Regions from separate parts of the Colwellia sp. BRX10-1 genome, predicted to be linked through region 2. Evidence: riboswitches for the same ligand, from Rfam matches in the RefSeq annotation. Region 2 holds a riboswitch; the other holds the start of a gene.
The links. Region 2 has a riboswitch for thiamine pyrophosphate ahead of thiC (phosphomethylpyrimidine synthase ThiC). Riboswitches for the same ligand answer to the same signal wherever they lie in the genome.

Region 1: another riboswitch for thiamine pyrophosphate. It lies ahead of H4J75_RS04470 (TonB-dependent receptor); the one in region 2 lies ahead of thiC (phosphomethylpyrimidine synthase ThiC).

The regions. Positions count from the first base shown of each region.
Region 1 covers NZ_JACGWC010000003.1:118,433-134,899, reverse strand. The annotation lists gene cysN (sulfate adenylyltransferase subunit CysN) at 1-412, opposite strand, end outside; gene cysD (sulfate adenylyltransferase subunit CysD) at 412-1,320, opposite strand; gene H4J75_RS04490 (hypothetical protein) at 1,704-2,756, opposite strand; gene H4J75_RS04485 (phosphotransferase) at 3,101-4,036, opposite strand; gene pnuC (nicotinamide riboside transporter PnuC) at 4,044-4,715, opposite strand; gene H4J75_RS04475 (hypothetical protein) at 4,715-4,981, opposite strand; gene H4J75_RS04470 (TonB-dependent receptor) at 5,872-7,995, opposite strand; TPP riboswitch at 8,086-8,204, opposite strand; gene H4J75_RS04465 (single-stranded DNA-binding protein) at 8,324-8,974, shown strand; gene H4J75_RS04460 (SHOCT domain-containing protein) at 9,020-11,125, shown strand; gene H4J75_RS04455 (TVP38/TMEM64 family protein) at 11,137-11,805, shown strand; gene H4J75_RS04450 (thiol:disulfide interchange protein DsbA/DsbL) at 11,836-12,468, opposite strand; gene H4J75_RS04445 (serine/threonine protein kinase) at 12,510-13,487, opposite strand; gene ccoG (cytochrome c oxidase accessory protein CcoG) at 13,487-14,920, opposite strand; gene H4J75_RS04435 (hypothetical protein) at 15,055-15,411, shown strand; gene H4J75_RS04430 (formimidoylglutamate deiminase) at 15,498-16,467, opposite strand, start outside.
Region 2 covers NZ_JACGWC010000002.1:181,701-198,167, reverse strand. The annotation lists gene H4J75_RS03335 (DUF418 domain-containing protein) at 1-481, shown strand, start outside; gene thiE (thiamine phosphate synthase) at 498-2,021, opposite strand; gene H4J75_RS03325 (thiazole synthase) at 2,078-2,881, opposite strand; gene thiS (sulfur carrier protein ThiS) at 2,884-3,117, opposite strand; gene H4J75_RS03315 (FAD-dependent oxidoreductase) at 3,107-4,318, opposite strand; gene thiC (phosphomethylpyrimidine synthase ThiC) at 4,326-6,287, opposite strand; TPP riboswitch at 6,393-6,514, opposite strand; gene H4J75_RS03305 (M1 family metallopeptidase) at 6,689-8,365, shown strand; gene H4J75_RS03300 (outer membrane beta-barrel protein) at 8,446-8,955, opposite strand; gene H4J75_RS03295 (tetratricopeptide repeat protein) at 9,110-10,051, shown strand; gene H4J75_RS03290 (S-(hydroxymethyl)glutathione dehydrogenase/class III alcohol dehydrogenase) at 10,246-11,394, shown strand; gene fghA (S-formylglutathione hydrolase) at 11,416-12,261, shown strand; gene H4J75_RS03280 (HutD family protein) at 12,261-12,833, shown strand; gene H4J75_RS03275 (S10 family peptidase) at 12,961-14,502, shown strand; gene H4J75_RS03270 (DUF4252 domain-containing protein) at 14,566-15,153, opposite strand; gene H4J75_RS03265 (DUF4252 domain-containing protein) at 15,164-15,706, opposite strand; gene H4J75_RS03260 (hypothetical protein) at 15,703-16,254, opposite strand; gene H4J75_RS03255 (RNA polymerase sigma factor) at 16,247-16,467, opposite strand, start outside.

The sequences.
Region 1 (16,467 bases), on a different contig from region 2:
GCGCATCAATTAATATAATGGCTAAGTCACATGTAGAAGCACCCGTTGCCATATTACGTGTGTACTGCTCATGGCCTGGAGTATCGGCAATAATAAATTTACGTTGCTCGGTAGCAAAGTAACGATAAGCAACATCTATAGTAATACCCTGTTCGCGTTCAGACTGTAAACCGTCAACGAGTAACGCTAAATCAAAATCACCATCTGTGGTATTAAACTTTTTAGAATCTTTTTCAATAGCAGCCATCTGATCTTCAAAAATCATTTTGCTATCAAAAAGTAAGCGGCCTATTAATGTCGACTTTCCGTCATCTACACTGCCACAGGTGATAAAACGCAGCATATCTTTGTTTTCATGCTGCTTTAAGTAGCCTTCAATATCTGTTGCCAATAATGTTTGTTCAGTGTTCATTAAAAGTACCCTTCCATTTTTTTCTTTTCCATTGAACCGGCTGAATCATTATCAATGACTCGACCTTGTCGCTCAGAAGTGGTTGTTAAAAGCATTTCTTGAATAATTTCAGGCAATGTTGTTGCAGTCGATTCAATAGCGCCGGTAAGTGGGTAACAACCTAGCGTTCTAAAACGTACTGATTTCATTTCAGGCACTTCGCCCTCATTTAGAGGCATGCGTTCATCATCTACCATGATTAACGAGCCATCACGCTTAACAACAGGTCTTTTGGCTGCAAAATAAAGTGGAACCATTTCAATATCTTCTTGATAAATATACTGCCAAATATCAAGCTCGGTCCAATTAGACAATGGGAACACACGAATACTTTCACCTTGATCAACTTTAGAGTTATAGATATTCCAAAGCTCTGGACGTTGGTTTTTAGGATCCCAACGATGATTTTTATCGCGAAATGAATAAACACGTTCTTTAGCACGAGACTTTTCTTCATCACGACGAGCACCACCAAAAGCGGCGTCAAAACCATGCATGTCTAATGCTTGCTTCAAACCTTGTGTTTTCATGATGTCGGTATGTTTTGCACTACCGTGAGTAAACGGACCTACACCCATAGCAAGCCCTTCTGGGTTTTTATGGACGATTAAATCGAAGTCATACTTTTCTGCTAGATTATTACGAAATTCAATCATTTCTTTGAATTTCCAATCCGTATCAACGTGCATTAATGGGAAGGGAATTTTACCCGGATAAAAAGCTTTACGTGCTAAATGCAAAAGAACAGAAGAATCTTTCCCTATTGAATACAACATAACAGGATTATCAAATTCAGCAGCAACTTCACGCATTATTTGAATTGATTCAGCTTCCAGTGCTTTTAAATGTGTTAATTTATTCTTATTCATATATGCCCTATTTTACATTTTTGATGTCAAAATCTTACAAAAAATTATATCAAACCAAAATCAAATAGCGAAATAACTAAATAACTTAGGTTATAACTAGCTTGCAATAATCTAACTATAAATAAACTAAAGCTAACTTAGACAATTAAATTAAAACGACTTAAATAAGAGTAAAAGCACGACTATAACAAACGCTATGCTGGTATTATTAAAGATGGCTATCATGCAATGATTATGGCGGTGGCGGGGTTGTTCTGCAATTAAATATTTAGCTGATTATACTGATCTATTCTTCTATATTTAGCATTATTATTGAGCATTTCTGGCAAAAAAAAACCGATAGATAAATCTATCGGTTTTTATTCAGATAATAGTTACTGGGATTAGTTACCGCCAGTACCACCTGTACCGCCAGTACCACCTGTACCGCCAGTAATGTCGTCATCTAGATCAACAGAAGCTGCGATATCATCAGGATTGATTACGTCAGGAATATTTACAATACCGACAGCATTACCTGTATCGCCTGCAATAACTGATGCTAAATCTTTAATTGCTTGCGAAATTTTAGCTTGAACAGCATTAATTCTTGCCATTGCCGCTACTGAGTCAGCATCTAATGCTGCACTAGGGTTATTAATAATCGCTTTAGTAACTAGTTTAACAGCAGCGATATAAGTTTTAATTGCATCAGCAAGAGTTTCATCAGTGCCTGGCTCTAAACCTGAAAGCGAACCGTTAATAAGCGTTAACGTTGCTGCTATCATATCATCTGTTGATACATTTGCAGATACAGAAGCATCAACAATTACAACGTCAAAAATGTTAGTTTCAGATAAATCTAAACCTAAAGTAGCACCAATCACTCGAGAAGCATCTACTTGAAACGCTTCAAAAACTTCTGGGTCAGAAAGGTCGATATCTGCATCGTCTTCAATTACCGCTAAAATAGTTTCAGTTGCAAGTGTTGTTAATGCGTTAACTTCAGCAGAGATTGTACCGCTACCGTCAGAATTGCTCATGGTTGAAAGTTCTAAGCCCACTAATTGTGAAGCAGGAACAACGCCACCTCTAACTACGTCACCACAAGCTGGAGCATCACAAATCATTGTAGTATCTTCGTCAGCACTTACGCGTACGAAAAAAGTACCTGTGATTGCTTCACCAGAAGCATCAGTTAATGAAAGTGTGTAATCACCATTTTCATCTGTTTGAGTGTTAGCTAGAGCAGTGTCTACATCTGAGCTATCAAAAACTTCAACTAAAGCGTTAGCTAATACACCTTTGATACCAGAACCTGATACATCTAATGTAGAAGGCGTTGGTGGAACCGGTGGCGCTTGGTTTGGCGCAAGAACAGTACCATCATCTTGGTAACATGCCGATAAAGTCAAAGAAATTGCCGCAGCAACTGTTGTAAGCATAATTTTATTCATTGTTAATCCCTGATTTGAAAGTAAAAAACCTAACATTCCTTGTTATATAGATAAACAACAGAATGATCTTTGTAGTAAATATTAGCATCGACATCACGCCTGATCAACAAAAAGAATAACAATAAAATAAATATTTAACGGCTGATTTGCATTATTAAAATCTTAAGCCTTTATTGCATTTTTATTACGGTGCCAGATGTTCAATAACTTAAATAAATCACCGTGATACAAAAGTAACTTCACGATATTAAGTTGTTATAAACTACTAAATAGCCAGTAACTAAATTCAATAGAGCTACTTTATAAATAGTAGCTATTACTGAGGATAATAAAGATAGTACAGATTAAAATAATAATGTTATTTTTTCTGTTAACAAGCCTAATTGGTCAAAAAGTACAAACTGCTGGTGTGCCTTAGCCATTAATTTTTGCGCTTGCTTATGTTGATAGCCGGCCTCGAAGTACCACAAGCCATTAATGAGATAACAACAAGCGAGATATGCACGCACTTTTTCTTCATCAATCGTGGCATTGGTAAATTGCTGATAGTCTTGTATCAGAGCATCTATATCGTTAACACTGAATTCGTTAATCGCGATAAACATGGCGAGATCATATTCGGCTTCAGCTAAACAACTGCATTCGAAATCGACTAACCAAGTATGCTTTTGCGGATTTTCATTATTAAACAAAGCGCTTACACGAATGTTTTCATAATTAACATCACCATGACAAAGTACTAAGTTATTATGCTTGGCTTGCGGAGGTGTTATTTCGCTGATTATTTTCTGTAGCGCGATATGCTGAGACTGCGAGAGTTTACTATTGGAGGCTTGGTGGTTAAGCAGTTCTTCAATGGCTAACACCGGATGATTTTCTGGCAGCGTTAGCTGATGAGTTTTTACCATTAAGTACATCGCCACCGTAACTTTGTTATTAGCTACACTGACAGTTTGTTGCTTATAAAAATCGCTTAATGAATCACCGGTAATAAAGTCGGTAACAAGCCATGATGCTGAATGATAAATGATAGCCGGTGCTACACCGATTTCTGCTGCTAATAAGTGACTGGCAATCTCGGCTTTTGCTGTTTGTTGATGGCCATTGAAAGACTTTACAAAAAAATTTTGCTTAGTAGTGTTTTTGTTAACCGTCACTTTAAAACATTGATGACTTTCACCCCCTGTTAATCGCTCAATTTTACAATCGCGATGAATAAAACAAGATAAGGCTTTAATCTCTTCACCGCTGCTGTTACTTTTTTGATTGATTAAAGCCACCACTCAACTACTCAGTAGCCGAGGCTATATTGCCTGCTGCTTGTTGATGACTTTTTTGATATTTACTATACCAAATTGCATAACCGACCATAGCCATTACTACATATAAGCCAAATAACACAGCGGTAGGTTGTAAACCTTTTTCTAAATAGAGATAAATGGAAACAAAATCGATGACTATCCAGTACAACCAATTCTCTAAAACCTTTTTAGTGACTAAATAGGTCGCAAACACCGCAAATACCGTAGTTGCAGAATCTAAATAAGGAAAGTGTGTTGGCGTGTAATTGTCCATTAGCCAGCCAATAACTAAAGAGCAAGCAGTTAGTAAGACCACTATTTTGATATGAAAGAATAGCGGCCAGCTTTGAATAGCCAATACTGTGCCTGTATGACTATTATTTGTTGCGTTATTTTGCGACGAAGAAACATGACGCCAGCAATACCAGCCAAAGATGGCCATCGCTAAATAATAAACCTGCAATAAGGCGTCCATCCATAAATAAACATCATAAAAAATAACGCTATAAATAATGGTACTCACTAGCGCTGCAGGCCAACACCAAATATTTTCTTTTGCCGCTAACACCACATAAAATAATGCTGAAATTACCGCTAATAATTCCCAGAGAGGCAAATGCGCAAAATAATTAACTGTTGCTGATAAAGATTCAACCATTAGCTTTCAGCTTCGACTTCTGAGCGATCACCACCAATAAACTTACACACAAAAACAGCAGCATTTAAGGTTTGATGGACATGTTTTATTTCTGCCATAACATGACGGGTAGCTAGGTCATAGTCTCCAAATACTTGTGTACTCATGCCATTAGTCACTACATTTAAGCCCGCTACATTTCGAAGGCGCTTAATGAATGCCCAAATTTCAGTTTTAAACTTTTCTTCAGCTAGAGGATACAAACTAATTTCTATAGATATTTTCATATTATTTCCTAATGGTATGCCACTTTTTCCAGTGAACAAAAAAAACCGTAATCCTGAACACCCCCCGTCATCCTGAACTTGTTTCAGGATCTCATTACTCTAAGCCACGAATACAGATACTGAAATAAATTCAGCATGACGACGTGTTACTTCAACATGACGACATGTTACTTCAACATGACGACATGTTACTTCAACATAACGGCAAGGCGGTTTTTAACAACTGCTCTGCCAAGCTAAAAAAACGTCATCCTAAACACCCCCCGTCATCCTGAACTTGTTTCAGGATCTCATTACTTTAAGCCACGAATACAGATACTGAAATAAATTCAGCATGACGGCGTTTTAGTTCATCATGACGACATGTTACTTCAACATAACGTCAAGGCGCTTTTAATAACTGCTCTGCCAAGCTAAAAATCCCGTCATCCTGAACACCCCCCGTCATCCTGAACTTGTTTCAGGATCTCATTACTTTAAGCCACGAATACAGATACTGAAATAAATTCAGCATGACGACGTGTTAGTTCAGTATTACGGCATGCTACTTCAGCATGACGACATGTTACTTCAGCATAACGGCGTTTTACTTCAGCATGACGGCATGGCGGCTTTTAACAACGGCTCTGCCAAGCTAAAAATCCCGTTATCCTGACCCACCCCGTCATCCTGAACTTGTTTCAGGATCTCATTACTTTAAGCCACTAATACAGATACTGAAATAAATTCAGCATGACGACGTGTTAGTTCAGCATAACGGCGTTTTACTTCAGTATTACGGCATGCTACTTCAGCATGACGACATGTTAGTCCAACATGCCGCCATGTTACTTCAACATGGCGGCATATCAGTTCAGCATGAGCGCGTGATAGCTAAAGAGTGCTTAACCTTAGAAGTTATAATCAAACGTTACACCAATTTGTCTTGGTGCGCCAAAGCGTTGATATTTTTTGGCTACCCAATCTAAATCAGGTTCGTTACCGAAGAAGAAGCCGCGTGTTGCGATTTTTTCATCGGTAATATTTCTAGCCCAAAGTGAAATAGACCAATCAGCAAGCTCATAAGCAACTTTCGCATTTAATAAGTTTGAACTTGACGCTTTTTCGTCATGGCTATCAGAGAAGAAAAATTCATCTTTTCCTGACCAGTTCACATTGAAAACAACGCCATTATCGCTGCGATACGTAGAGCCAAGGCTGAAGGTATAGCTTGGTGCGTGTGCTAAATCGCGTCCTGAAATGTCAATGTTTGTACCGTACTTGTCAGAATAACCATAAACATCATATGTTGCGTTTAGGTAGCCCACTGTCGAGTCGATCGTTAAATTATTATTAACTTGGTATGTTAACTCAAGTTCCAAACCGTAACTGCTTGAACTGGTGGCATTTGCCGTGTAAATGGTAAATTGCTGTGGCTTATCAGGGTTCTGTTGAGAAGCATTAACTTGTTGATCTTGTCTGTCCATATAGAATAAGGCTAGTCGACTGACTAAGGTATTATTTAGCATATTCGATTGCAGACCTAATTCATAATTGACTAAGACTTCGGTATCAAATTCTTTAAATTGGATTAATTGCTCGGGTAAATCCATATTAAAACCACCCGCTTTGTAGCCACGCGCGACACGAACATAGGCAGAATGCTCATTGTTAATGATCTTACTCAAGGCGATGTGTCCGCCCCACATGGTTTCAGACGGGTCAAACTCATCGCCAGCACTATCGCTATAATCGGTTGAACGTTTTTCAACGCGCAAACCTACTGATAACTCATGGCCATAGTTAAGAGCACTGTCTAACTGGGTGAAAATTGCATAATTATTAGCTGAGTATGTAGAGTCGAGTACTTCGTCTTCCCAACCATTATAAAAAGAGTCAAGGTCGTTATCTTCATTCATTTTGCTAATGTAAGTACCCACTAGCCAAGCAGTTGTATTGTCAAAAATTCTTGATGCGTCATTTGATGATAAGCGAAACTCTTGTGACCAAACATCTCTATCGGCGCGTTTATCCCACAGGTAACTGTATTCACATGGCGCACCATCACAACTTTTACTTGCCCAATAATCTGCGTTTGCCCAATCACCATCATAAGCGTGCTGATGTTCTGTCGTGGTATAGCTACTTATCGCTTCGAATTTTGCGAATGACAAACCTTCAAAACTAAATTTTAGTGCCCCGCCATGCGATTTTTGATTATCAACACCTGGGTTGTCCGTGATCGTATTAAAGCCGTTGTTATCTAATGTCCAAGGATCGAAACTATTATCGTTATCCGCAAATATATAAGTAAAATCAACACTTAAATCTTCTGTTGCCGTATATTGCAATTTGAACTTTCCAGAAAACTCGTCAATGCCATTAGTATCATCTCTATTTAGATAAAGATTGTCGCGATAACCGTTTTGTTGATGTTGCTCTAATGATATGCGGTAATTTAAGTCTTCAGTGACAGCACCAGAGCTATAACCGGCAACATTAATTAAGTCGTCATTGCCTAACGTTACTTTAAAACCATGCTCGGGTAATTCTGTTGCGTCTTTTGATTTTATGTAAATTAAACCCGCGAGTGCATTGGCACCAAAACGTGTACCTTGTGGACCTCTTAAGACTTCAACTTGTTGAATATCGTACATAGAAGCTGCCATGCCCAAGCCTGACAAATCGATATCGTCGACAATGAAACCCACTGATGAGTTTGGCGCACCGCGGTATTCAGAGCGTTCACCGACGCCTCTAATTTGTAAATATTTCGGACGAGATGTTCCACCAGAGAAATTTAAGTTGGCGACACCATTAATAACTTCTTCAAAATGTTGAATGCCCTGCTCAGCTATTTTTTGTTGGTCGATGATTGCAATACTAGTAGGGGCTTGCGCTAAAGATTGCTTATTAAAACTGGAAGTGACGGTTATACGCTCAATATCAGTTGATTCATTTGCCTGCGTGACGCTAGCAAAAGTCAATAAAGTCGTAGTTACCGCAATTGAAATAGGAGATTTTATAAAATTCATACTGGGCTCTTTTTATGGCATGCAAGCAAAAAAGAGCAATAAGGAAAATACACCGTAAGTAAGCACTTACACAAAGTGTTTACGATAAGTATTCAACATATTAACCATTCCTACGCCGGCATTATCCGTTTCAGGTATTAAGGGTAAAAATTCTCAGCAATACAAAAGCCTATTAACAACAGCTTTTTATTGCACCCCTTGGTTTGTTCGGCATACTAACAATTTTATCATCAAAGTACAGAAAAATTATGGTTATTTAATGTCATGTATTTGCTTAATCTGATGATTTTCAGTAAATTAGCACTATAGTTTTTTTTATTAAATTGCCATGACAAATCATCTAAGCCAAAATCATTTATGTTCAGTAACCTTATTAGGAAATTTAGTTGCTAAGCCTGATATTCGTTATCAAGCAAACCCGGTCCTTGCTGTAGCTGAGTTAGTATTAGCGACCCATAGCAGATGGTTTGACAAAACGAGCCAACAGTTTAAAGAATGGACGAGTTATCATACGGTTAAAGTTATTGGTGATATTGTTGATCGTTCACTTATTCACTCGCAAAAGGGTGATGTTATTTTAGTGCAAGGCTATTTACTTAATAGTAAAAAAGCTAACCGTGAAATATTACACGCCACTTATGCACAAACATTTGCAAAGGGTTACGCCCAATCAATAAACCAAGTGCATATGAGTGGTGAAATAAGCAGCGATATTAATTTAGTACTAACCGAGAATAATAAAGAATTAGTCGCGCTTAACTTAACCGTTAATAATTTAGTGTATTCGCCTATAACACAGCAAACCCAAAATATTTCTATCGAACGTTCGGTACATATCTGGGGAAAACAAGCACATTATATTAAAGATAAGGCCGAGCTAGGCGACCAATTAGTTGTCGACGGAAGATTAAGCTATCTCAATGATAGTAAAAAATCACAATTTATTGATTCACACCAAGTCATTTTATTGAAACATTAAAATGGATTACCTATAATTTTATAAAATTAGGATTGTTGGCAAAATATGGACGTTTTTCATTATATAAAAAAAATAACTACGCGATCACTTCCAATGTTGCTGGCTTTTTACTGCCTATTAACGCCCTTAACAGCGATTGCTGAAGAAGTTCGACTCGAAGTTTTAGCGCAGCTGCCTAGCCTAAGTTCAACCAATAAAACAACCGTTATTGCATTACCTGTTAATAATGAGAATAAGCAACAATACTTAATTGCAGACGCTGCTGGCGAATTGTCTTTACTTAATAATGCCAAGCTCACTTTTTTAGCAAGCTTACCTTTAAATAATCATACTACCGATAAACAAGTTAAATTAACCGCGCTAACGTTACACCCCAGTTTTTCGTTAGCAGATAAAACTGGCTTCCAAAACTTTTTTACTGCACATATTGAGCCCGCTAAAACAAATAATAATGTTGCGCGATTAACGCTGTTAGCCGATCCGGTTGCATTGCCATTTGACGCTGTGATAACGCAGTGGCAATACGACAATACAGCGGCAATTAAAATTGATGTGCAGCAACGCAGAGAAGTGCTGAGAATTGCTGTGCCAACTGCCACACATCAAATACAGAAAATTGCCTTTAATCCATATAATAAAGTATGGCACGATGATTATGGCTTAATGCTTGTTGCTTTATCTGACAGTAACGCTAGCTTAGCCAACGCTAGCGAAGGCGCTTTGTATTCTGGTGTTGTGTTACGCATTAATCCTGAGAAATTTGGCTTAAGAAATTATAGGGTGCCAAGTAGTAACCCTTTTATGAAAACAAACGACGTTAACAATGAGATCTTTATTTTAGGCGCTCAAAGCATTAGTTCTTTTTCGTGGTCAAAAAAACATTATGGCGCATTACTCGTAGAACATGACTACGATGGCGGTCACCAAGTTGTTGTTGCTGATAAAGGAGCTGACTGGCGAGACTCTTACCAAAACAACCTTGTTTTTCCACTTAAATCTACTCAAGGGACTGATGAAAATATTTTTCCTTATTATGGGCGAAACTTAGAAGCGTCTGTGGGTAGTGTCTTATATCTTATTAATGATACAAAAAATTGGCAACTTGCCCAATTGAATACCACGATGGCAAATAGTGAAGCTCAAAGTGGCGCTGCTGCATTACCTATTTTGTCTTTTAGTCGTGATGAGCTTTCTCCAAAAAATAAAGTGTCATTACTCTTTGATCACAACGGCGAACCCTTACTGTTAGATTTAACCAATAAACAATTATTATCGGTAAAGGCTATCCCGTTAAAAAGTGACAATAGTAAGCGTATTCAGGTGGAGAATAAAAGTGATGAACAATCGTCGCCACTCAACAATAGCGCTTATGGCAAACTACTGCTTACCCTGTTTATATTAGTGGTTGCGGTGGTGTTTTATCGATTACGACTAAAAACGGTCAATCAAAAAGCAAAATTAAGAGGTATGTTTGCACGCTTTGAACTCGATACTAGCCAAACAACCGTATCATTTTACAAGCGCCATCAGTCAGAAATAGACAGTCAATTGGCTATTGCCGATATTGTTAAAAGTGAAATTTGGGTAAACGATAGCAACGTCAGTATTATTAATGAGGATATTGACCATGGTTACAATGAGCAATGCGAGAACAAACTGCGCTTGTCATTTAATCAAGCGCATCGCCATAAGCTTATTAATGATGAAACTCGACAAGTCCTGCTTTATTTAACCGATAAAAACGCTAAAACATATGTTGTATGCTTATATTTTAGAAAAGGTAACCAGCGTCTAACCAAAGCTAAATATTTTGATATTTTAGAGTCATTAATTGATTGGAGTTGGTTTATTGCCAGCCAGCTGAATCCAGAAGCAACAACGCCACGACCACTGAAAGTAGCCATAGCTAAGAGCGCGATAAAAAAAGTTTTTAAGAAAAATAAGGCCGAGCCTGAAAGCATTGATGCATCCGTAATAGAAGAACCGCTACCTAGTAAGCAAACCGCAGCGGTATTGCACGACATCGTTGTTCATGACTCCGAATTAATAAGTGCGCTAGACAAGCTTGTTGATTTAAAGCAACAGGGTTTTTTAACCGATGATGAGTTTAGTTTAGCTAAAGCGAAAATTTTATCAGATATGATTGTTTAATATGGATAGAGATGCTGAGCAAACAAACTAAAACACTTTTTTTAATGACCACATTAATTAGTATTGCCATTCTTTTTAGCGTGTTATTTTCTTTAGATGTATTGAAAAACAACAACCTACAGCCACTACTTGACCAGTTTATTCCTCAAGGGTATCTGGGGGTGTTAATGGTTTTAAGCCTATTGGCATTACTGACCAGTATCGGTTTACCCAGGCAAGTCGCTGCTTTTTCTTGTGGTTACATCTTTGGCATTGTTTATGGGACGCTGCTGGCCACTTTAGCGGCAACACTCGGTTGCATGCTAACGTTATTTATCGCAAAAACCTTTTTTAGACAAAGGGTGCTTGACGCTTACCCCGACAAAGTAATGGTGCTGTCTGCTTTTTTCTCAACGGACACCTTCAGCAAAGCTCTAGTTATTCGTTTGTTACCTGCGGGCTCAAACTTTTTAACCAACATATTGGCAGGCATGGCTAAGGTAAAGTTTATCCCCTATGTTACAGGCACTTGTGTTGGCTTTATTCCACAGATGTTGATATTTTCATTACTGGGTGCAGGTATTAAAGTTGGTGAGGAACAGCAAATATTACTGAGTTTATCTTTACTGGTTGTTGCGTTAATTTTTGGCTATTTATTGTATAAAAAAGAAAAAAAACACAATAAAAAAGGAGCTATTTAGCTCCTTTTTTATTGTCTTGCTAACGGTCATTTAGTTGAGTGTTAACAAGTACTTCACTAAGTTATTATAGTCAGCTTCAAAGTTGTTTTTGTCTAAACCTGCATTTTCAATTTTGTAGCGGCCATTAACAATAACGGCTGGCACACCAGTTAAACCACCACTTTTTGCGTAGTAGGTTTGCTTTTTCTTCATTTGTTTTACTTGGCTATTTACACCAAAGCTTTTCATTAATTTGTCAAACTTTTCGCCGTCAGCGCCATTCAAAACAAAAACATTACGAATATCTTTTTCAGAAGTAAAAACTGCGCGCTGCACATGAATATAATTAAAAAGTGCGCCCATTAGCTTACTTTCCATGTCCATTTGCTCGGCAACAACTACCGCTTTACTTAACGTTTCCTGCATAACTTGAGAAGCGCCACGCAAAAAATCAACGTGATTGAATTCAAATTTAACCCCTGCTGGTAACTGCTTTTTAACGCTAGTCATGAAAGGTGAAAATTTGAAACAATGCGGACAGTAAAATGAAAAGAATTCACGTACTTCAGGCTTTTTGGTCGCCTGTTCGCTCACGATCGTGTAATGCGTACCTTCTTGATAATTTGCTGCTGATGCCATTAATGGCAATAATAACATCACAAATAAACTCAATAATTTTTTCATTTAACGTTTTTCCTCAAACAATAGCCCTGCGCTATTAATAATTATGCAGGTAATAAACTTAATGGTGGCTGTTGAAGGGCAGACACTTGCTCTTTCAACATTAAAATTTGCTGTTCCCAATACTTATCGGTATTAAACCATGGGAAGTTATGCGGGAACGCTGGGTCTTGCCAACGCTTACATAACCAAGCCATATAATTAACAACACGCATGGTACGTAATGATTCTATCAAAATAAGTTGCTTGGGTTCAAATGAATAAAATTCTTCGTATCCCGAAAGCATAGTATCAAGTTGTAATAACCGTTGTTGGCGATCACCTGAAAGCATCATCCATAGGTCTTGAATAGCAGGTCCCATGCGACAATCATCTAAATCGACAAAATGTGGACCTTTGTCTGTCCATAAAATATTACCGGCATGACAATCACCGTGTAAACGTATTTCATGGCTGGGTTGATATTGCTCCGCTGCAATATCAACCACTTGTTCTAAAATAGTAAAGAAAGCTTTGCTTAGGTAGTGTGGCACAAAACCAGAGTCTTTTATAATATCGGTGGCCTGAAAAAGCATTTCTTGCTTGTTATAGGTCGGGCGATGTTTAAAAGGTTTTGTCGCCGCAACGGCATGAATACGCCCTAAAAATCGTCCCATCCATTCAAGCTGATCTAAATTGTCTACTTCGAAAATACGTCCGCCCCGACAAGGGTAGATAGCAAAATGAAAACCTTGATGAGAAAAAAGCGATTCACCACCAATTTTTAACGGCGCAACTAAAGGTAATTCATGTTTTGCTAACTCAAAAGAAAAGCTATGCTCTTCTCTAAGTTCAGCTTCGGTCCAGCGTTGTGGTCGATAAAACTTGGTGACGTATTTTTTCTTATCTTCGTCGTGAAATTGATAAACACGGTTTTCATAACTATTTAAAGCCAGCAAGCCACTGTCAACAAAGAGGCCAGTACTTTCTAGGCCATCTAAGATCAAGTCGGGTGATAGGGTAGTAAAATCAAATACAGACATTAGCGTTTATTAAAAAACCTGCTTTCATGTTCAAGAGAAACATCATCTTCCTCTGAAACCAACTCAATAACAAATGAAATATCGGTCATGTAACCTTTTAATTCATAGGGGTCTACCGACAGACTCATTGGTAACGTATACACAGCGGCGGCTTTTACCATGACTTCTTGTTCGCCATGCCACTTAGTGTTTTCAATACCCTTAACAGACAAGCGATAAACGTTATCAGTTTGCGATTTATTTAAGATTTTTAAGGTGTACACATTTTCTATATCACCGTTAAATTTTTCTTTGGCCAGTTCATTTCTGTCGCGAATAATGTCCATAGTGACCGGAGCTCGATTAACAATTTCTAAAACTAACAAGCTACACATTACTACCAGAACGATGGCATAACCCACTAATTTTGAACGAATAAAATGAACTTTTTTACCTTGTAACTCATGTTCGGTGGTGTAACGTATTAGCCCTTTCGGGTAATTCATTTTGTCCATAACCCCGTCACATGCGTCAACACATGCACCACAGTTTATACATTCATATTGTAAGCCGTTACGAATATCTATACCGGTTGGACAGACCTGCACACAAAGGTTACAGTCAATACAGTCACCTAATTCTAATGATTCATGTGCTACTTTACGAGAGCGTGCACCACGGCTTTCACCACGATTAAAGTCATATGAAACCGTTAAGGTATCTTTATCAAACATCGCTGATTGGAAGCGTGCATAAGGACACATATGTAGACACATAATTTCACGCATCCAGCCAGCATTACCATAAGTACAAAAAGCAAAGAACCAAACAGTCGCTGCTAAAGCAAACGAGGCCTGAAAAGTAAAAAAGTCAATAAACACTTCATCAACAGGTGCAAAATAACCGACAAACGTTAGTGCCGTTAGTATTGAGAAAAATAACCAACAAGTATGTTTTAAGGCTTTACGCCAGAATTTGTCAAAATCAAGTTCACGGCTGTCCAGTTTTTTACGTTGATTAGCGGTACCTTCAATTTTTTCTTCAAACCAGATAAAAATAAAGGTCCAGACAGTTTGTGGGCATAAATATCCACACCAAACACGCCCTAAAAAGGTGGTAACAAAAAACAGTAAAAAAGCACTAAGAATACAAAGCCAAGCGAGTAAGGTTAAATCTTGTGGCCACAAGGTTAGTCCAAAGAGCGTGAAGCGTTGTTCGGCAATATCAAATAAAATGGCTTGATGATCGTTATATCGCAACCAAGGCAGTACCGCAAAAAGTGCTAAGAAAAAAAAGTTCATCCGCTGCCTAAGTAATTGGAAAATACCACTTACTTTGCGCACATAAATTTGATCACGAGGCTGGTAGGTTTCTACCTGATTAGGTTGATGTATTTTAATATTTTTAACGGGAATTTGAATCTGCGCTTTTTTGATCTTGTCTTCTGATTTCACGATAAATCCTTGATATACGAGAGCCTCAAGATTATAACGATATTTATCTAAGAATACGTTATAAAACAATTAATATTAGTGAATAAGCCCAAAATTGATTATTCTTATATAATCATTCAATTATATAAAGAATTATGAAAAATTTATTGATCTTAATCGTCGCAGCGGCATTATTTTTACACTTTTATCCTCAACCAGAAGTAGACGAGTGGTTTTCAGAACAGAAAAACGTCATTTCTAATGCCTTTTCAGAAGCTACAGATACCAAAGTAAGGTTGAAGGCCGATAAAATTTATACTGACTTAAAGAGTCAGCTTGTCAATTTTAGTCTTGAAGAACAACAATTTTTAAAAGAAATAACCAGCGATAGAAAGTCGGTAAAAGCTTTTTTTACTGATTTTTGTAATGCCAAACAACAATCCCCACATTTGCACCGAGACAACCAAGCGAAAGTTTGTAAAACAATTGCTCAGTATAGTTCTTTATTATAGGTAAATTAAAAAATTAATAACCTATAAAAGATATAAAGCTGTTATCGAGCAGTTCTAAAACTTAGATGCGCGATAACAGTTTAATGCTAAGCAGAAAGACTGGCCAATAGCTTAGAGAATGCTTGTTCAGACTCTTGCTCTAGGTGATGAACACCGCAGTTAATCACCCAGTGGCCATTGACCATAACGTCGTTAATCATATTATGCTGACTTGCAAAAATCATACTGTCTAATAAGTGTTGGTCGTGGTGAGCAAACAAAGCCACTTTTTTGGCATTAAGTACCAGTAAATCCGCTTGTTTACCTATCGCTAACTCACCGGTATTGCTATTTGTACTTTGAGCGCCGCCTAAGGCTGCTTGTTGCCACAAATTACGACCCACTGAAGGTTGATTTTCTGTTGCTAAAATAGCACGTTGTTGCTTAATTAAGCGTTGTGCGTATTCTAACCAGCGTAACTCTTCGATAGGATTCACTGAAATATGACTGTCAGAGCCAATCGCTAAGGTGCCATTTTCTGCTAAAAATTCACTGGAGGGGAAAATACCGTCACCTAGATTTGCTTCAGTGGTTGGGCAAATTCCTGCAATCGCTTTACTGGCAATAATTCCTTGGCGTTCTTGTTCATTGATATGTGTTGCATGAATTAAACACCATTGCGGGTCTAATGCGACATTATTTAATAACCATTCCACCGGACGTTGACCATAATGCGCTAAACAATCATTGACTTCTTTTTGCTGCTCAGCGATATGAATATGCACTGGCGCTTTATTATCTAAACTACGAACATGTTTTACCGCTTGCTCTAACGACGTTTTGTCAACCGCTCTTAATGAGTGAGGCGCAATGCCAACATTAGTATTTTGATAATGAGCACTTAGGGTAAAGCAGTCACTGACCAGTTGATTGAATTGTTCTACTGAATTAATAAAGCGCTTTTGGCCGTCATTTGCCGGTAAAGGACCAAAGCCGCTGAAACGATAAAGTACCGGTAATAATGTTAAACCAATTCCCGATTGCTGACTGGCCTTAAAAATGGCTTTTGCCATGGCA
Region 2 (16,467 bases):
GGGCGGATTGAGCATTGGCCTACTGTTAAGTATTGCTGGAACTTTTATTAGTCTACACCCAGTGACAAAAAGTGCTATCGAAGTGAGAGCGGGCGGACAAACTATTTTTTATTATGGGCAGTTTGTTCTCTGTGCCGGTTATATTGGCTTGTTTGTAAAATTAGCCAGCAAAGCTTGGTTTATCAAAGGTTTTTCATGGTTGGCACCGTTAGGAAAAATGGCGCTTACTAATTACATCGGTCATTCTATAATCTTAACGACAATATTTTATGGCTATGCTGGTGGTATGTTTGGCCAAATAGCCCGCGGACAACAAATGCTTATTGTCGTCGCGGTGATTTTTGCCCAAGTTGTTTTTTGTACACTATGGTTGAAATTCTTTAGATTTGGCCCGTTAGAATGGTTATGGCGCTCAATTACGTACCTGAAATGGCAACCACTACGCTTAGAAAAAAAACTTGATACAAGTATAGCTTCTTAGGTTTTACTGGGAAAAATTACTGCATAATATGCTGGAATTGTTTAACTGCGATTTCAGCATTTTCACTTTCAGTGATCGCGGTAACAACCGCTATACTGTCAACACCCGTCTGCCAAACACGTTCTGCTCGTTGATGATTAATACCGCCAATGGCTACAACCGGAATATTGCTGGCTAATTTCAATAGCTGTTGTAAGTTATCTACCCCTTGAATTTGTCCGCTCATATTTTTAGTTTTAGTGGGAAATATAGCGCCAATCGCTAAATAAGAGGGTTGTAATTGTTGTGCTAATAAAAATTCATAACAACCATGAGTACTAATACCTAAGTGTAAACCTGACTGATGAATCTTAGTTAAATTAGCGTTTTGTAAATCTTCTTGGCCGATATGCACACCGTAAGCGCGATGCTTTATTGCTAATTGCCAATAATCATTAATAAACAAGCGCGTTTTATACGGCTGACTAATGGCTATGGCTGCAATGATTAGTTTTTCAAGCTCGATGTCCGTCTTATTTTTCAACCGCAGTTGAATAATGTTTAAGCCTAATGGCAATAAACGTTTTAACCAATAAAGTGAGTCAACCACAGGGTAAAGCCCAAGCTTATTATCTGATAGTGCCAACGATGGAAAAGGCGGTAACTGCTGATATTTCTTGACTAGGTTGGATGATATTCTGGGGAAAAAGTCAGCACTATTAGGCCAATGGGTTTGTTCAAATGCACCATAATAATCGGTTTTTTTCATGCTAGCAGTTACCGATTTAGCTAAACCCTGATTAATAAATGCTTTGGTTAAGGTAAAGGCATCACGTAATAAATAGCCGTGTGCTAAAAAAGCCGCTAATGCGCTAGCAAAGGAGCATCCACCACCATGACTGTAAGAAGTATTTATTCGTGGTGAAGAGAGTTGATAACTTATCGATGATTGCTCAACGTGATGTAAACAATAGTCATCACTGACTTGTAAACCATCATTGTCTAACACGGCACTGTGCCCACCTTTTACGATGACGCTGGCGACGCCTAATTCGGCAATTTTTATTGCCAGCTCAACGGGGTTAAGTATCAATAAGTTTGATAATTGTTGCGCTTCCATCAGATTGGGGGTAATAACATCAATATAGCGGAGCAATAGGGTTAAATCTTCTCGCTGTAGTGTCGAAAAACTACCACCGACGCTCGCTTGGCCAACGGGATCAAAAACGACACTTATTTTTGGGTAGTTAGCTTTAAAGCCCGCTAATAATTCGGTTAACCATGTGACTTGTTCAAGATTGGCTATTAAGCCAATCTTAATGACACTGGGTGGTTTATCACTAATTAATACCTTAGCTTGTTGTTGTAATGTCTCGCTAGCGACCGGATTTATCGAGACAAGGCGGTTAGCGTTTTGTACGGTATTCGCGGTGATCAAATGACAAACTTCAACACCCAAGGCATGACCAGTTTTTATATCGGCGGCAATGCCCGCACCACCAGAGCAATCGCTGCCAGAAATCGTCCATACAATCGGTTTTTCTTTAACACTTTCTGTCATAGCTTTATCCTTGTTGCCTTATTGCCTTATTGCCTTATTGACGCCAAAAAGCTGCCTTATTGATGCCAAAAAGGTGTATCTAGGGTTGGGGTTGATGGGTGAGCGGTTTGTCGTTGCTGCATTACACCCGCCATGTATCCTTGCTCGCCAGCGACAATGGCTTGTGCGAAGGCTTTTGCCATCAGTACCGGACTATCTGCCAAGGCAATTGCTGAATTTAATAATACGGCGTCGTAACCCATTTCCATAGCTAGACAAGCATCTGAGGGTTTACCAATACCCGCATCTAAAATGAGAGTTGCATCTGGAAGCCGCGAACGAATTGTTGCTAAATTATAAGGGTTCATTAGACCCTTACCTGTGCCTATTGGCGATGCCCAAGGCATGATCACCTGACAACCTAAGTCATATAAACGCTGACACACCACTAGATCGTCGGTGCAATAAGGTAGCACTTTAAAACCCTCATTTACCAACTGTTCACTGGCCTTTAATAGCTCGATAGGGTCTGGTTGTAAATTATAGTCATCACCGATAACTTCCAATTTTATCCAATCCGTTTGAAAAATTTCGCGGCTCATTTTTGCTAGGGTTACCGCTTCTTTAGCTGTTTTACAGCCCGCCGTATTGGGTAATAAAAATCCCTGAGTCTCTTTAACAACCTCTTGAATATACTGCCAAATTTTTGCGCCTGACTGTTGCGCAGGGTTTTGGCGTTTTAACGACAAGGTGACAATTTTTGAGCCACTGGCTAATATCGCTTTTTTCATGATCTGTGGCGAAGGATAAAGTGCGCTACCAATTAATAAACGACTATTAACCGCTTGTCCGTATATCATTAGTTCGGTTGAAAATGTCATCATTAACCTCCCTGAATAGGAAACAGTACATCTATACTATCCTCTTGATTAATTGTGGTTTTTTGATAGTCAGCTTTACCAATAAAGTCACCATTAAGGGCTACGGCAAAACTTTGTTTTTGCTGCTCTGGCGTTAAATAATGCAGTAATGCCATTGATATATTGGGGGTTATACTGGCAATGGTGATTACTTGTCCATTGATAAAATAGGTTGTTATAGCTGCTTTAGTATTCATTGATGGCTAACCACTTATGATAAGGAGATTCTGTTAATGAGCGACACTCGAAAAAATGCGCAACGGTAAACTCTAACTGCTTTAACACAACCGGCGCAATAAGGTAGCCGTGGCGAAACAGTCCATTGACCTGGATAAGCCGATTTTGCAGTGATATTTTAGCTTGGTTATCACTAAAAGCAGGTCTTAACTGGCTAATATGTTGATGAATATTGGCTTCAGCAAATCCAGCATGGACACTATAAGCCGCGCTGAGTAATTCCATTGAAGAACGTACCGTCATTGGCGCGCAGTCTTCACTTTCGATTTCAGTTGCTCCCACGACATAAAAGCCGTTAGTTTTAGGGGCTATATATAATTGATAGCGAGGGTGCATTAAACGAATAGGCCGGGTAATATTGACTTCAGGGGCAAATAACTGAAATATCTCACCTCGTACTCCTCGTAAATCTTTTAAGGGGGCTGCGGTGTTTTCGCCTGCACTGTTGCGTGCGCCTGCACCGCGACAGTCAATTGCTAAATCAGCAGCAATAATATGCTTTGACGTGTTAGTTTGCCTATTGCCTTTGTTGCCTAGTGGGCTATCCTCATGGTAAGTGACTAAACAGCTCGATTTTTGCTGTTCAATGTTAACGACAGGTGCACTTTCTAACCAAGTAACGCTACTTTTTTCTAGCTGCTTTTGCAGGGCTTTTAGTAATTTACGATTACCTATTTGCCCTTCTTCAGGTAAAAACAACCCATGATTAAAGCGATGAGCTAATTCAGGCTCAAGGGCAAGTATTTGTTGGCGATTCAGTTGCTGTAGCTGATGTTGCGGATAATGACTTTTGATATAAGCCATGAAACGCTGATAATCGCCTTGGTCTTGTTCATGGCTAACCATTAAGGTGCCTGCTTGTTGAAAATAAGTGTAACTGTCCAATTTAGCAAGAATCTCAGGCCAAAGCGCTAATGACTCAAAGCCCATTTCAACAATATTACGATCGCTATGCATAGCTTCACCTAGCGGCGTTAATAAACCGGCAGCAGCATAAGCGGCACTTTGGTGGCCCTGTTTATTATCTTTATCAACCAAAGTCACTTGATGACCTTGATTAACCAAAGACAATGCCATTAAACGACCCACTAATCCTGCGCCAATAACAACGATATTGGCACAGATTTGAGTAGGTTTAGGGAACTGCTGAGAAATAGTCATCGGCTGACTATTTCACCTGATGGTAAATTTCACTACCGGTCGCTTTAAATTCCGCCGACTTTTCAGCCATGCCTTGTGCAATATCGGTTGGCGTTGCATCTAAAACAATGACTTCGTCAAGTAACTGTATTTCTATTTTATTGCTGGCTTCAAGACCCGCGGCATAATCACGTACTTCCTGAGATATTTTCATCGAACAGAATTTTGGCCCACACATAGAGCAGAAGTGGGCAACTTTACCCGATTCTTGTGGCAAGGTTTCATCGTGATAAGCCTTGGCTCTTTCAGGGTCTAAACCGATATTAAATTGATCGTACCAACGAAATTCAAAGCGCGCTTTGCTCATGGCATTATCGCGAATTTGCGCCCCCGGATGACCTTTTGCTAAATCTCCGGCATGGGCTGCAATTTTATAGGTCATTAAACCTTCTTTAACATCTTCTTTATTGGGTAAGCCTAAATGTTCTTTAGGAGTAACATAACAAAGCATGGCACAACCGTACCAACCAATATTAGCGGCGCCAATACCCGAAGTAATATGGTCATAACCCGGTGCAATATCAGTCGTTAACGGACCTAACGTATAAAAAGGTGCTTCACCACAATGTTTAAGTTGCTCGTCCATATTTGCTTTGATCATATGCAGTGGCACATGCCCGGGGCCTTCAATAATCGTTTGTACATCATGCTGCCAAGCAATTTTAGTTAATTCGCCTAAGGTATGTAATTCGGCAAATTGTGCTTCATCGTTGGCATCAGCAACCGAGCCCGGGCGTAAACCGTCGCCGAGTGAAAACGAGACATCGTATTGCTTTAATATTTCACAAATATCTTCAAAGTGGGTGTATAAAAAATTTTCTTTATGATGCGCTAAGCACCACTTCGCCATAATTGAACCACCACGTGAGACAATACCGGTGACACGCTTAGCGGTCATTGGAACATAGCGTAATAATACACCGGCATGAATGGTAAAATAATCAACACCTTGCTCGGCTTGTTCGATAAGGGTATCGCGGAAAATTTCCCAGGTTAAATCTTCCGCCACGCCATTTACTTTTTCTAGCGCTTGATAGATAGGCACCGTACCAATGGGCACTGGCGAGTTGCGCATGATCCATTCGCGGGTTTCATGAATATTACGACCCGTTGATAAATCCATTACCGTGTCTGCGCCCCACTTGGTCGACCAAACCAGTTTTTCTACTTCTTCTTCAATGGAAGAGGTCACCGCCGAATTACCAATATTGGCATTTACTTTAATTAAAAAGTTACGACCAATAATCATCGGCTCACATTCTGGGTGGTTAATGTTTACCGGAATAATTGCTCGGCCACGCGCGACTTCATCACGGACAAACTCTGCGGTAATTTGCGCTGGAATACTGGCGCCAAATGACTGACCTTTATGTTGTAGTAGTAAGGTTTTATCTTTGACCTCTTCACGTTTTAAATTTTCACGAATGGCAATATATTCCATTTCAGGGGTAATGATCCCTTGGCGAGCATAGTGCATTTGGGTAACGTTTTGACCTTTTTTAGCGACACGCATTTTAGGTAAGTGTTCAAAGCGTATTGCGTCAACACCATCGTCAGCTAAACGTTGTTGAGCATAAGTAGAGCTATTTGATGTTAAGAGCTCAACATCACCACGACTATCAATCCAACTTTCACGCAGGCGAGGAATACCTTTGTGTACGTCTATCTCGACACTTTCATCGGTATAAAAACCTGAGGTATCGTAGACGCAAAGAGGTTCATTTTTTTCGTAGGTTGGCTTATCTTTATTACCCGCTAATAAAGTATCAGACAAGGTGATTTCGCGCATACCTACCTTGATATCGTGAATTTTACCTTGCACATAAACTTTTTTAGAATTTGGGAATGATTGATCAGAAACGTTTTTTAAGAATGTTTCAGCTTGTTCGCGACGTTCTCTGCGAGTGAGTTTGTTAGCTGGTTTGGTCATTTTTTTGCCTTTTAATAATATGCATTTCGTTATAAATGCACGAATAAAAAAGACGAAGTGTAGAGTGAGGAAAAAATAAAAAAGTGACGAATTAATCCCTTAACTCTTTTATTTTACCTTGTTCCCTTACGCAGATATTAATCTGATCAGGTTCTACGGATCCCGCTTTCGCGATCTCAGCTTTGAATATTTCTTTAGAAATAATCTCAGCACTCCGACAAGTAATTGTGGTGATTCTATCGTATTAGTTTCAAAATACGCAATCATAATGTTGTATTTGGTTATAATTAATTTTTAGATAACGATGTGAGTCGTTGACAGATCTTACCCTTTTTAGGGTTCACAATTTATATTACACAATGCTAGTATATTGTATACGAGAGAGTGTTAGGACAATAACAATGATAAAAAAACGGATAACGACTTCACTTGCTGGCTTAGTTTGCGCTATGGTTTTTGCTGGGCATGTTAGCGCGAGTAATTGGCAACAAGAAAGTGGCAAAGTAACGCACCAAGAAAAATTACGGGGTACTATTACACCAGAAAGAAAGTGGTGGGATTTAATTCATTATCATCTTAATGTAAAAGTTGACCCTGAAACTAAGCTTTTTTCAGGTGAAAACACCATGACTTATAAGGTGTTAGCTAAAGGTGAACGTTTACAAATAGAACTACAGGCGCCAATGAAGCTTGAGAAAGTACACCAAAATGGTAAAGCGCTTGAAGTAGAGCAAGATGGCTATTCTTATTTTATTACCCCAGCCAGTAAGCAAGAAATAGGCTCGGAGCAGAAGATAACTATGTACTTCTCTGGACAGCCCGTTACCGCAAAAAACGCCCCATGGGATGGCGGTATTACTTGGAAGAAAGACAGTAATGGCCTCGACTTTATTGCCACTTCAAATCAAGGCATTGGCTCTAGTATTTGGTGGCCAAATAAAGATCATCCTGCCGACGAGCCCAACAATGGTGTGTTAATCAGCGTTGAAGTGCCAGAACATTTAATGGATGTGTCTAATGGTCGATTAATTAAAGTTGAACACAATAAAATTGATAAAACAAAAATTTATCATTGGCAAGTTGTGAATCCTATTAATAATTATGGGGTCAATATTAACATTGGTGACTATGTTCATTTTGGTGAAAAGTATCAAGGTGAAAAAGGTCAGCTTGATATGGACTACTATGTTTTACGGGAAAACTTAGCGAAAGCAAGAAAACAGTTTAAAGAAGCAAAACGAACCATTGAAGCGTTCGAGCATTGGTTTGGTCCTTATCCGTTTTATGAAGACAGTTATAAACTGGTGGAAGCACCATATTTGGGGATGGAGCATCAAAGTTCGGTGACTTATGGTAATGGTTATCAAAATGGTTATTTAGGGCGTGATAGAAGTAGTACTGGCCCAGGATTATTATTTGATTTTATTATTGTTCATGAGTCAGGTCACGAGTGGTTTGCCAATAACATCACCAATAAAGATGTTGCTGATATGTGGATCCATGAGAGCTTTACTAACTACTCAGAAAGTCTATTTTTAGAGTATCATTTCACTAAAGAGCAAGCCTTTGAATACGTTCGTGGTCAACGGATGAATATTGGTAATCAATCCCCTATTATTGGCGAATATAATGCTAATCGCGGTGGTTCTGGTGATATGTACGATAAAGGTGGCAATATGCTGCATACCATTCGCCAAGTGATTAATAATGATAGAAAATGGCGAGAAATACTCCGTGGACTAGGTAAAGTTTTTTATCATCAAACAGTGACTACCCAAGATATTGAAAACTACATTAGCACACAATCAGGTATCGACTTAAGTAAGGTATTTGATCAATATTTACGTGATATACGTATTCCCACTTTCGAATATTTTATCAAAGATAAAGTGATGAAAATTCGTTGGGGTAACGTGGTTAAGGGTTTTGATATGCCGTTACGCGTCACTATTGCCGGTAAAACACAGTGGCTGGCACCAACAGCAACTTGGACTACTGTTGAACTTGAGCAGGAAAATCCAAATATAGCCGTTGATGCTAACTTTTATATTTCGACACTCAGTGTTTTAGGTCATTAGTTTTAAAAGTTAACGGTATAAAATTAAAAAGGAGAGCTTATTGCTCTCCTTATACGTCAACGGTCAGTTAAATATTGCGCTTAAAAAGCGTATTTAAAACCAACAGAAAGTAATTTAGTACCGTCATACGTTTCATAAGAGGCTTCAACGCTCACTTTTTTATTGAGGCTATAACCAACACCAGCGCCGAAACCAAACTCCCATGAATCATCAGACGCCGATTCGCCACGGTAGCTTGCTTTGAGGTCTAAGTTTGCATAAGACGGCATCACATAAACATATGCGCGATTGTTGAAGTCGTATTGACCACGCAAAGACAAAGCGAGTAAGCTTTCTACTTCAATTTTAGCACCGTAAAGTGAGTCGTCACCAACACCAGAACCGAGACGAAGTTCAGGCATCAAGTAAAAATTTTTCGCTGAATTTTCAATTTTATATGCCACTGAGCCATAGATAAAGTTCAAAGAAATATCGTCGCCATCAGAGCTATCAGATAACTGACCGAATCCACCGCCCACTTGCCAATCAGCAGCTACGGCTGTTAGGGAAAGACTGAAAAGAGTGAGTGCAATAGCGGTTTTCTTAAACATAATAAATCCTTTATTTTATTTGGGTTAACTTTAGGTTAAATTAAGGTGAAGATTTCGCGCAGAGCTTAACACCAAGATATTTTTTGTTCAATAATCTTTAATAAATTATAGTCTGGCACTTGGCAATTAATAACATCAGTGGCAATATCTAACGATGAATAAACATTTTTTTATCTCTTCAAAACTTTATTTACTTGGACTTATAGCACTATTATTGTGGGTTTTTTGCTTACCGGTTGCAAAAAGTTATGCAATGAAAAGTGAGAGCACAGCAAAGCTATGTCAGCGCTCGCCATCATCATGCCTAGAAAAAGTTAATATTGAATTAACCCAAGTACAGCCGAAAAGCCGCATCTGGTTTAGCTTAATGCAATTCAAATTATCCTCGCTATTTATTTTGCAACACAGTGATGAGCTTTACCAAGAAACAAAGCGTTGGATAAACGATGAAGACCTACCGATCCCTTTTCAAGTCACTCTTTATATGTATTATGCTAAGTGTTTACTTAGTCATGGCGACTTAGTAGAAGGGAAGCGTTATATTTATAAAGCAAAAGCACAATTAGCAATAATGAATGAAGTTTATCCATCTCCAATTAAACTTATTGAAATTGCTAACTTACAAATGTTTATTGGTGAGTTACCTGAAGCCTATGAGTCACTTAATGCTTTAAAAGAAAAATATAAAAACAGTCATAATCCGCAGTTTATGATGGATCTTTTTGGTCATTTAGGGCACGTCGCTAGGCAACTTGAATTGTATGATGAAGCGCTTGCTCACTGGTATGCAACCGTTCCTTGGAGTTATAAATATGGCAATGAACAACAAATAGCGACAGTACATTTTAATTTAGCGCAAGCACAACAACACGCTGAACAATTCTCATTGGCTGAAAAAAGTTATTTAGCCGCAATTAAGCATGCTGACATTGCTTTAGATGTTGTGAAAGCCTCTCATGCAAAATTGTACTTAGCCGAAATAAAGTTGCTGGGCGGTGATAAAGAACAAGCCGAGGAGCTATTACTGGCCATTAACGAAGAACTCTTAGCGCCAAACCTGCTATTAAAGCTTAATGACCTTAAGGGTGAATTATAAAACCTTTAAGAGGGAGTCGATAACAAAGCATACTGCAAAAAGGTTTGATAAATCCTTATGGTGAATATCTCGCCATCATAGTAAAGCCCAATTTATTAATCGGGTTAACATAATTTTATCCATTTCAATAGGCTGTTATTCCTGATATTTATCCACTATCATTGTCTTTAAAGAATGTAATCAGGTCAATTCATATGTCAGCAGTTACGCAAAAACTAAACACCATCAAATCTAAAGCTGCAATTGCTTGGGGGCCAAATAAACCCTTAACAATTGAAGAAATTGATGTAGAACTTCCCAAAAAAGGCGAGGTTCTCGTTAAAATCATCGCTTCAGGCGTTTGTCATACAGATGCTTTCACGCTTTCAGGCGAAGACCCTGAAGGAATATTTCCAGTCATTTTAGGGCATGAAGGTGGCGGAATTGTTGAACAAATAGGTGAGGGTGTCACCAGTGTTGCGGTTGGCGATCATGTCATTCCTTTATACACACCTGAGTGTGGTGAGTGTAAATTCTGTAAATCGGGTAAAACCAACCTGTGTCAAAAAATTCGCGAAACCCAAGGTAAAGGCTTAATGCCTGATGGCACCTCGAGATTTTCATTAAACGGCAAAGCTATATTTCACTATATGGGCTGTTCTACTTTCTCTGAATATACTGTTTTACCTGAAATATCTTTAGCGAAAGTTAACCCTAAAGCACCGCTTGAAGAAGTGTGTTTATTGGGTTGCGGAGTAACTACCGGCATGGGCGCAGTCATGAATACGGCGAAAGTTGAAGTAGGTGATACCGTGGCTATTTTTGGTTTAGGTGGTATTGGTTTGTCGGCTATTATTGGCGCTGCTATGGCGAAAGCAAGCCGTATTATTGCGATTGATATCAACGAAAGTAAATTTGAGTTAGCCAAAAAGCTGGGTGCAACAGACTGTATTAATCCCAAAGATTACGATAAACCTATTCAAGACGTTATTGTTGAATTAACCGATGGTGGTGTTGACTACTCTTTTGAATGTATCGGTAATGTTAATGTGATGCGTTCGGCCTTAGAGTGTTGTCATAAAGGCTGGGGTGAGTCTATTATTATTGGTGTTGCTGGCGCAGGACAAGAGATTTCAACTCGCCCATTTCAACTGGTTACTGGTCGAGTATGGCGTGGTACTGCCTTTGGTGGGGTGAAAGGTCGTAGTGAGTTACCTGAGTATGTTGAACGCTATCTTGCCGGTGAATTTGCTTTAAACGACTTTATTACCCATACCATGTCGTTAGAAAAAATTAATGAGGCCTTTGAATTAATGCACGAAGGTAAGAGTATTCGTAGTGTTATTCATTTTAACCATTCGTAAGTACCTAAAAGGTTGAAGATCATGTTAGAAAAAATTAGCAGTAATAAAATGTTTGGTGGCGTTCAAGAGCATTTTCAACATCATGCTGAAAGTCTAAAATGTCCGATGCGTTTCGCTATTTATTTACCTGAGGGTGCCAGCAAGCATTCACCAGTGCCGGTTTTATATTGGCTTTCAGGACTGACCTGTACCGATGAAAACTTTGTACAGAAATCAGGAGGACAGCGCATGGCATCGGCACTCGGTATAGCCATTGTTTGTCCTGATACCAGCCCGCGCGGGGATGATGTTGCCGATGATGAAAACCAGTCTTACGATCTAGGGTTAGGTGCGGGTTTCTATATAAATGCCACCGAGAAACCTTGGTCTACTCATTATAAAATGTATGATTATATTGTTAATGAATTGCCAGCGTTAATTGCAGAAAACTTTCCTGTATCGAGTAAAAAATCAATCAGTGGTCATTCAATGGGTGGGCATGGCGCGTTAACGATAGCGCTAAAAAATCCTGATAAATATTGTTCGGTATCTGCTTTTAGCCCCATAGCTAATCCAATTAATAGCCCTTGGGGACAAAAAGCGTTTAGCGCTTATTTAGGTGATGATAAAGCTTTATGGCAGCAACATGATGCAAGCGTGTTGATGAAAGCAAGTACACAGCATATACCGGCATTGGTTGATCAAGGTTTAGCCGATGACTTTTTGCAAGAGCAACTTCAGCCAGAATCATTGATTTCAGCGGCGCTGAGTAATAACTACCCACTAATACTTAACCAACATCAGGGATATGATCACAGTTACTTTTTCATCGCCAGTTTTATTGAAAGTCACTTATGTTTCCATGCGAAACACTTGGGGCAATCTTAATGTTTACAGTTATTTCACCTGAACATTTTAAGACTATCCCATGGAAAAATGGCCAAGGTGAAACTATTGAATTGGCGATTAATGACGGCGGTACTTTAGCTGACTTTATTTGGCGCTTGAGTATGGCGAATGTTGTTGAAGATGGGGTCTTTTCTGATTTTTCAGGTTATCAGCGTAATCTCATTCTCATTGCCGGTAAGGGCATTAATTTACAATACGATAACCGTAAAACTGATCAGTTGAATAATATCCTCGATGTCGCCAATTTTGATGGGGGTTGTCGAACCGTTGGACATTTACCTGCAGGTGAAATTACCGATTTTAATATTATTACCGATAAAGAAAAGTGCTCGGCCGTTGTGGAAACCTTGCTAGCTCAACAAACAGTTGAACTTAAAGCTGCAGACTTATGCTTTGTTTACAGTTTATCGGGTGCATTCCAGTTAACGTCATACCAAAATCACCAAATAATAAAGGCAGGGCATTTATTGAAATTGAATACCCTTAAAGCAGGGGAGATGACGATTACAGGACAAAAGCTGATCGTGGTTTACTTAACGCAAAATACCTAGGCAAAATATAGTGACAGCAGGTGTTTATCGCTGAAAATAGTCATTTAAACTTTTATTTCAGCGATAATGTTTTTTCTGTTTTAGAGTATGGAGATATTAATAAAAATTCAATGCACAGGACGTTAAAATGAAAGCACACCATTTAGTCAAAGTATTCGCCTTGTTGCTGATATTCTCACCGTTTGCTAATGCTGAGAATACTGCTGACAATAGCCGCAAGTTACCTATCGACGAAAGCTCAACCACAAAACATAGTACTAAGGTTAATGGTAAGAAATTCGACTACACTGCCACTACAGGTACTCAACCCGTATGGGACAGTGAGGGTAACCCAACCGCCAGTTTGTTTTATACCTATTACCAACGCAGCGATGTTAAGAATAAAAGCGCACGACCTTTATTAATTTCTTTTAACGGCGGCCCAGGTTCAGCATCTGTTTGGATGCATGTTGCCTACACCGGCCCACGTGTTTTAAATGTTGATGACGAAGGATATCCATTGCAGCCTTACGGTGTTAAGACCAATGACTATTCAATTTTAGATGTTGCCGATATTGTTTTTGTTAACCCAGTTAATACGGGTTATTCACGAGTTTTACCCGACAAAGAGGGCAAGATGCCTTCGAAAGAACAACAAAAATCGATGTTTTTTGGTGTCAATGCCGACATCAAATATCTAGCAGATTGGGTCAATACTTTTGTGACCCGGAATGAGCGCTGGCGTTCACCAAAATATTTAATCGGTGAAAGTTATGGTACTACCCGTGTTTCAGGTTTAGCTTTAGAACTACAATCACGTCAGTGGATGTATTTAAATGGTGTGATTCTCGTGTCGCCAACCGATATTGGTATTAAGCGTGACGGACCAGTAAAGGCCGCAAATCGCCTACCTTATTTTGCAGCTGCTGCCTGGTATCACCAAGCACTAAAGAGCGATTTACAGCAAAAAGACTTATTGGATATTTTGCCTGAAGTTGAAAAGTTTACTATTGAGCAATACATACCTGCACTCGCTAAAGGTGGCTTTATTAGCCCAGCAGAAAAACAGGCGATAGCTGAAAAAGTCTCTTATTATTCAGGACTTTCGGTCACTGAAGTATTACGCAGTAATTTAGATATTAGCGCTTCCTATTTTTGGAAAGAACTATTACGTGACCGTGAGCAAACAATTGGTCGTTTAGATTCACGTTACTTAGGTATTGACGAGAAAACAACCGGTTCACGTCCTGACTACAATGCGGAATTAACGTCATGGCTGCACAGTTTCACGCCCGCCATTAATTACTATTTACGCGAAGAGTTAAACTATAAAACAGACATTAAATATAATATGTTCGGTGATGTACATCCGTGGGATCGCACTAACAATAATACCGGTAAAAACTTACGTTTAGCGATGGCACAAAACCCTTATTTAAATGTCATGTTCCAAGCCGGTTACTACGATGGTGCGACTAACTATTTTGATGCTAAGTACACTATGTGGCAGTTAGATCAAAGTGGTAAAATGCAAGACCGCTTGTCTTTTAAAGGCTACCGCAGTGGTCATATGATGTACCTTCGCTATGAAGATTTAAAAGCGGCGAATGATGATATTCGTCAATTTATTAAAGCGTCTTTACCTGATAATAAACAAGCCGCTAAATACAAAGCTGCTTCGCCACGATAAATTATCTTAGCACTTAAAAGCAAGCCGATTAAGTTATCATTTATAACTTAATCGGCTAATATGTTATTCCTCTTCATCTACTTCTTTAAATCTTTTTGCCACATCATTTTTCTTATAAACCTGCTCCATAATAGGTTCAAAAGAGTTAGGGTGGATATTACCAATAATATTGACAAATACCGCCTCATTATCTGAAAGTGACAGTACAACTAAACCATCAATTACTTCACCGTTTGACTTGATGAACATCAGTGAGTAATCAGTTGATTCATCATCATTCATTCTTACTACATGTTGCCAACCATCGGCACGTAAATTAGCTTGAGTTTCAATGAAATTATCTTTAAACAACTCACTGTTTTTTTCAACGTTATAAACACTTATACGAACACCATCTACGTCATCCAATAAAGCATCAATTTCAGGGTCTTCATCGGCATCAATAACCCAACGTGCTGTGCCAATGGCTAATGGACCTAAAGACAAATTTATTTCGCTGTCAGCTTGCCACCAATAAGGTGATTCAATATCGGCATAGCCAGCATGACTGTGAAGTCCCCCTGCGGTAATGCCGCACCCGGTTAAGAAAAAGCTTGCTGCAATTGCTAATAGCAAGGTCACTTTCTTTAAAAAATAGTGAGATAGTTTCATGGTTTACTCGTTATTTTAAGTCAATATCAATGTTAAGTGATTTGGTTACTTTATTAATTTGTGCCGGGTCTATTTCACCAACAATGTTAATAAATACCGCTTCTCGGCCGTCCTTATCACTTTTATTGTTAATAACCATAACCACTAAACCATCCATAAGGTCATCTGTGATTTTGGTGAATACTCGTACCTTTTCATCTTCTTCATTGACCGAGACAATAGGTAACCAGTTTTTAGATTGAATATCTTTGCTGACCTTTGCGATTAAATCTATTGCCGGTTGATCGCTACCTTTCATATTATAGATTTGTACACGAACGGCTTTTAATTTGCTGATTAACTCTGATGCTTCTGGATCAGACAGATTAATTTTGCTAATAAAACCTAACATGGTTTTATTTAAATTAACCATCACTTTAGGTTCACCATAAACTGAGTTAAGACTGGCAAAGTCTACATAACCTCGTTCTTTGGTAATGTCGTCGGCAGAAGCTGAACTGCTCATTAATAATGATGAACTAAAGAAAATAAGTGCTGATAATAATTTTTTCATGATGTTTCCTTAAAATGATTAAGTGGTTTAAATAAACCTTGGTTCAATGGTTGTTGTATATTTTCGTCAAATGTTTGCTTTATTTGCTCTGTTGATATTTTTTTAGCGAATGATATATATTGCAAAGCGATTGCTAACTCTTGCTCAGCATGTTGTATTTCTGCCAGTGATGGATGTTTATTTATAGGATCACTTAGTATATTGGTGTTGAGTAAAGCAACAGCGGTAACGGTTGCGGCTAGCGCACTAAGTTTTTTCCAGCTAGGTGTAAAGTAACCAAAAATCACATGACTGCTTTTTTCAGTTTTGCTAATGCCCTGTAACTTGTTTTTCAAATCGGCTGATAAAGGCTGCAAACCTATGTCATTTAAATGTTTTTCAATATGTAACGCTGTTTCCAACTCAGCAATTTGTTGGTTACTAAGTTGTTCATTAGTTGATTCACTGCTCTCGGACAATACTCTTGCTAGCACACGGGTGTCAGCTGAAAGGTCATTGTTCGCTAAAAAATCATCTAATGGTTTCTGCCATGATTCTTTATTATTCATGGGTATACCCCTTTAAATTATTTCGCAATTCACGTCGTGCACGATGTAAATAGACTTTTACTTGGCTGGTGGTTAAGTTAAGTGATTTCGCCGCAATACTTTGGCTGTTTTGTTGTACATCACATAACATAATCAACGAACTATAGGGTTCTTTTAAACAAGCAATCGCCTCACTTAACCAATGACTTAATTGTTGGTGCTGTAAATTCCCTG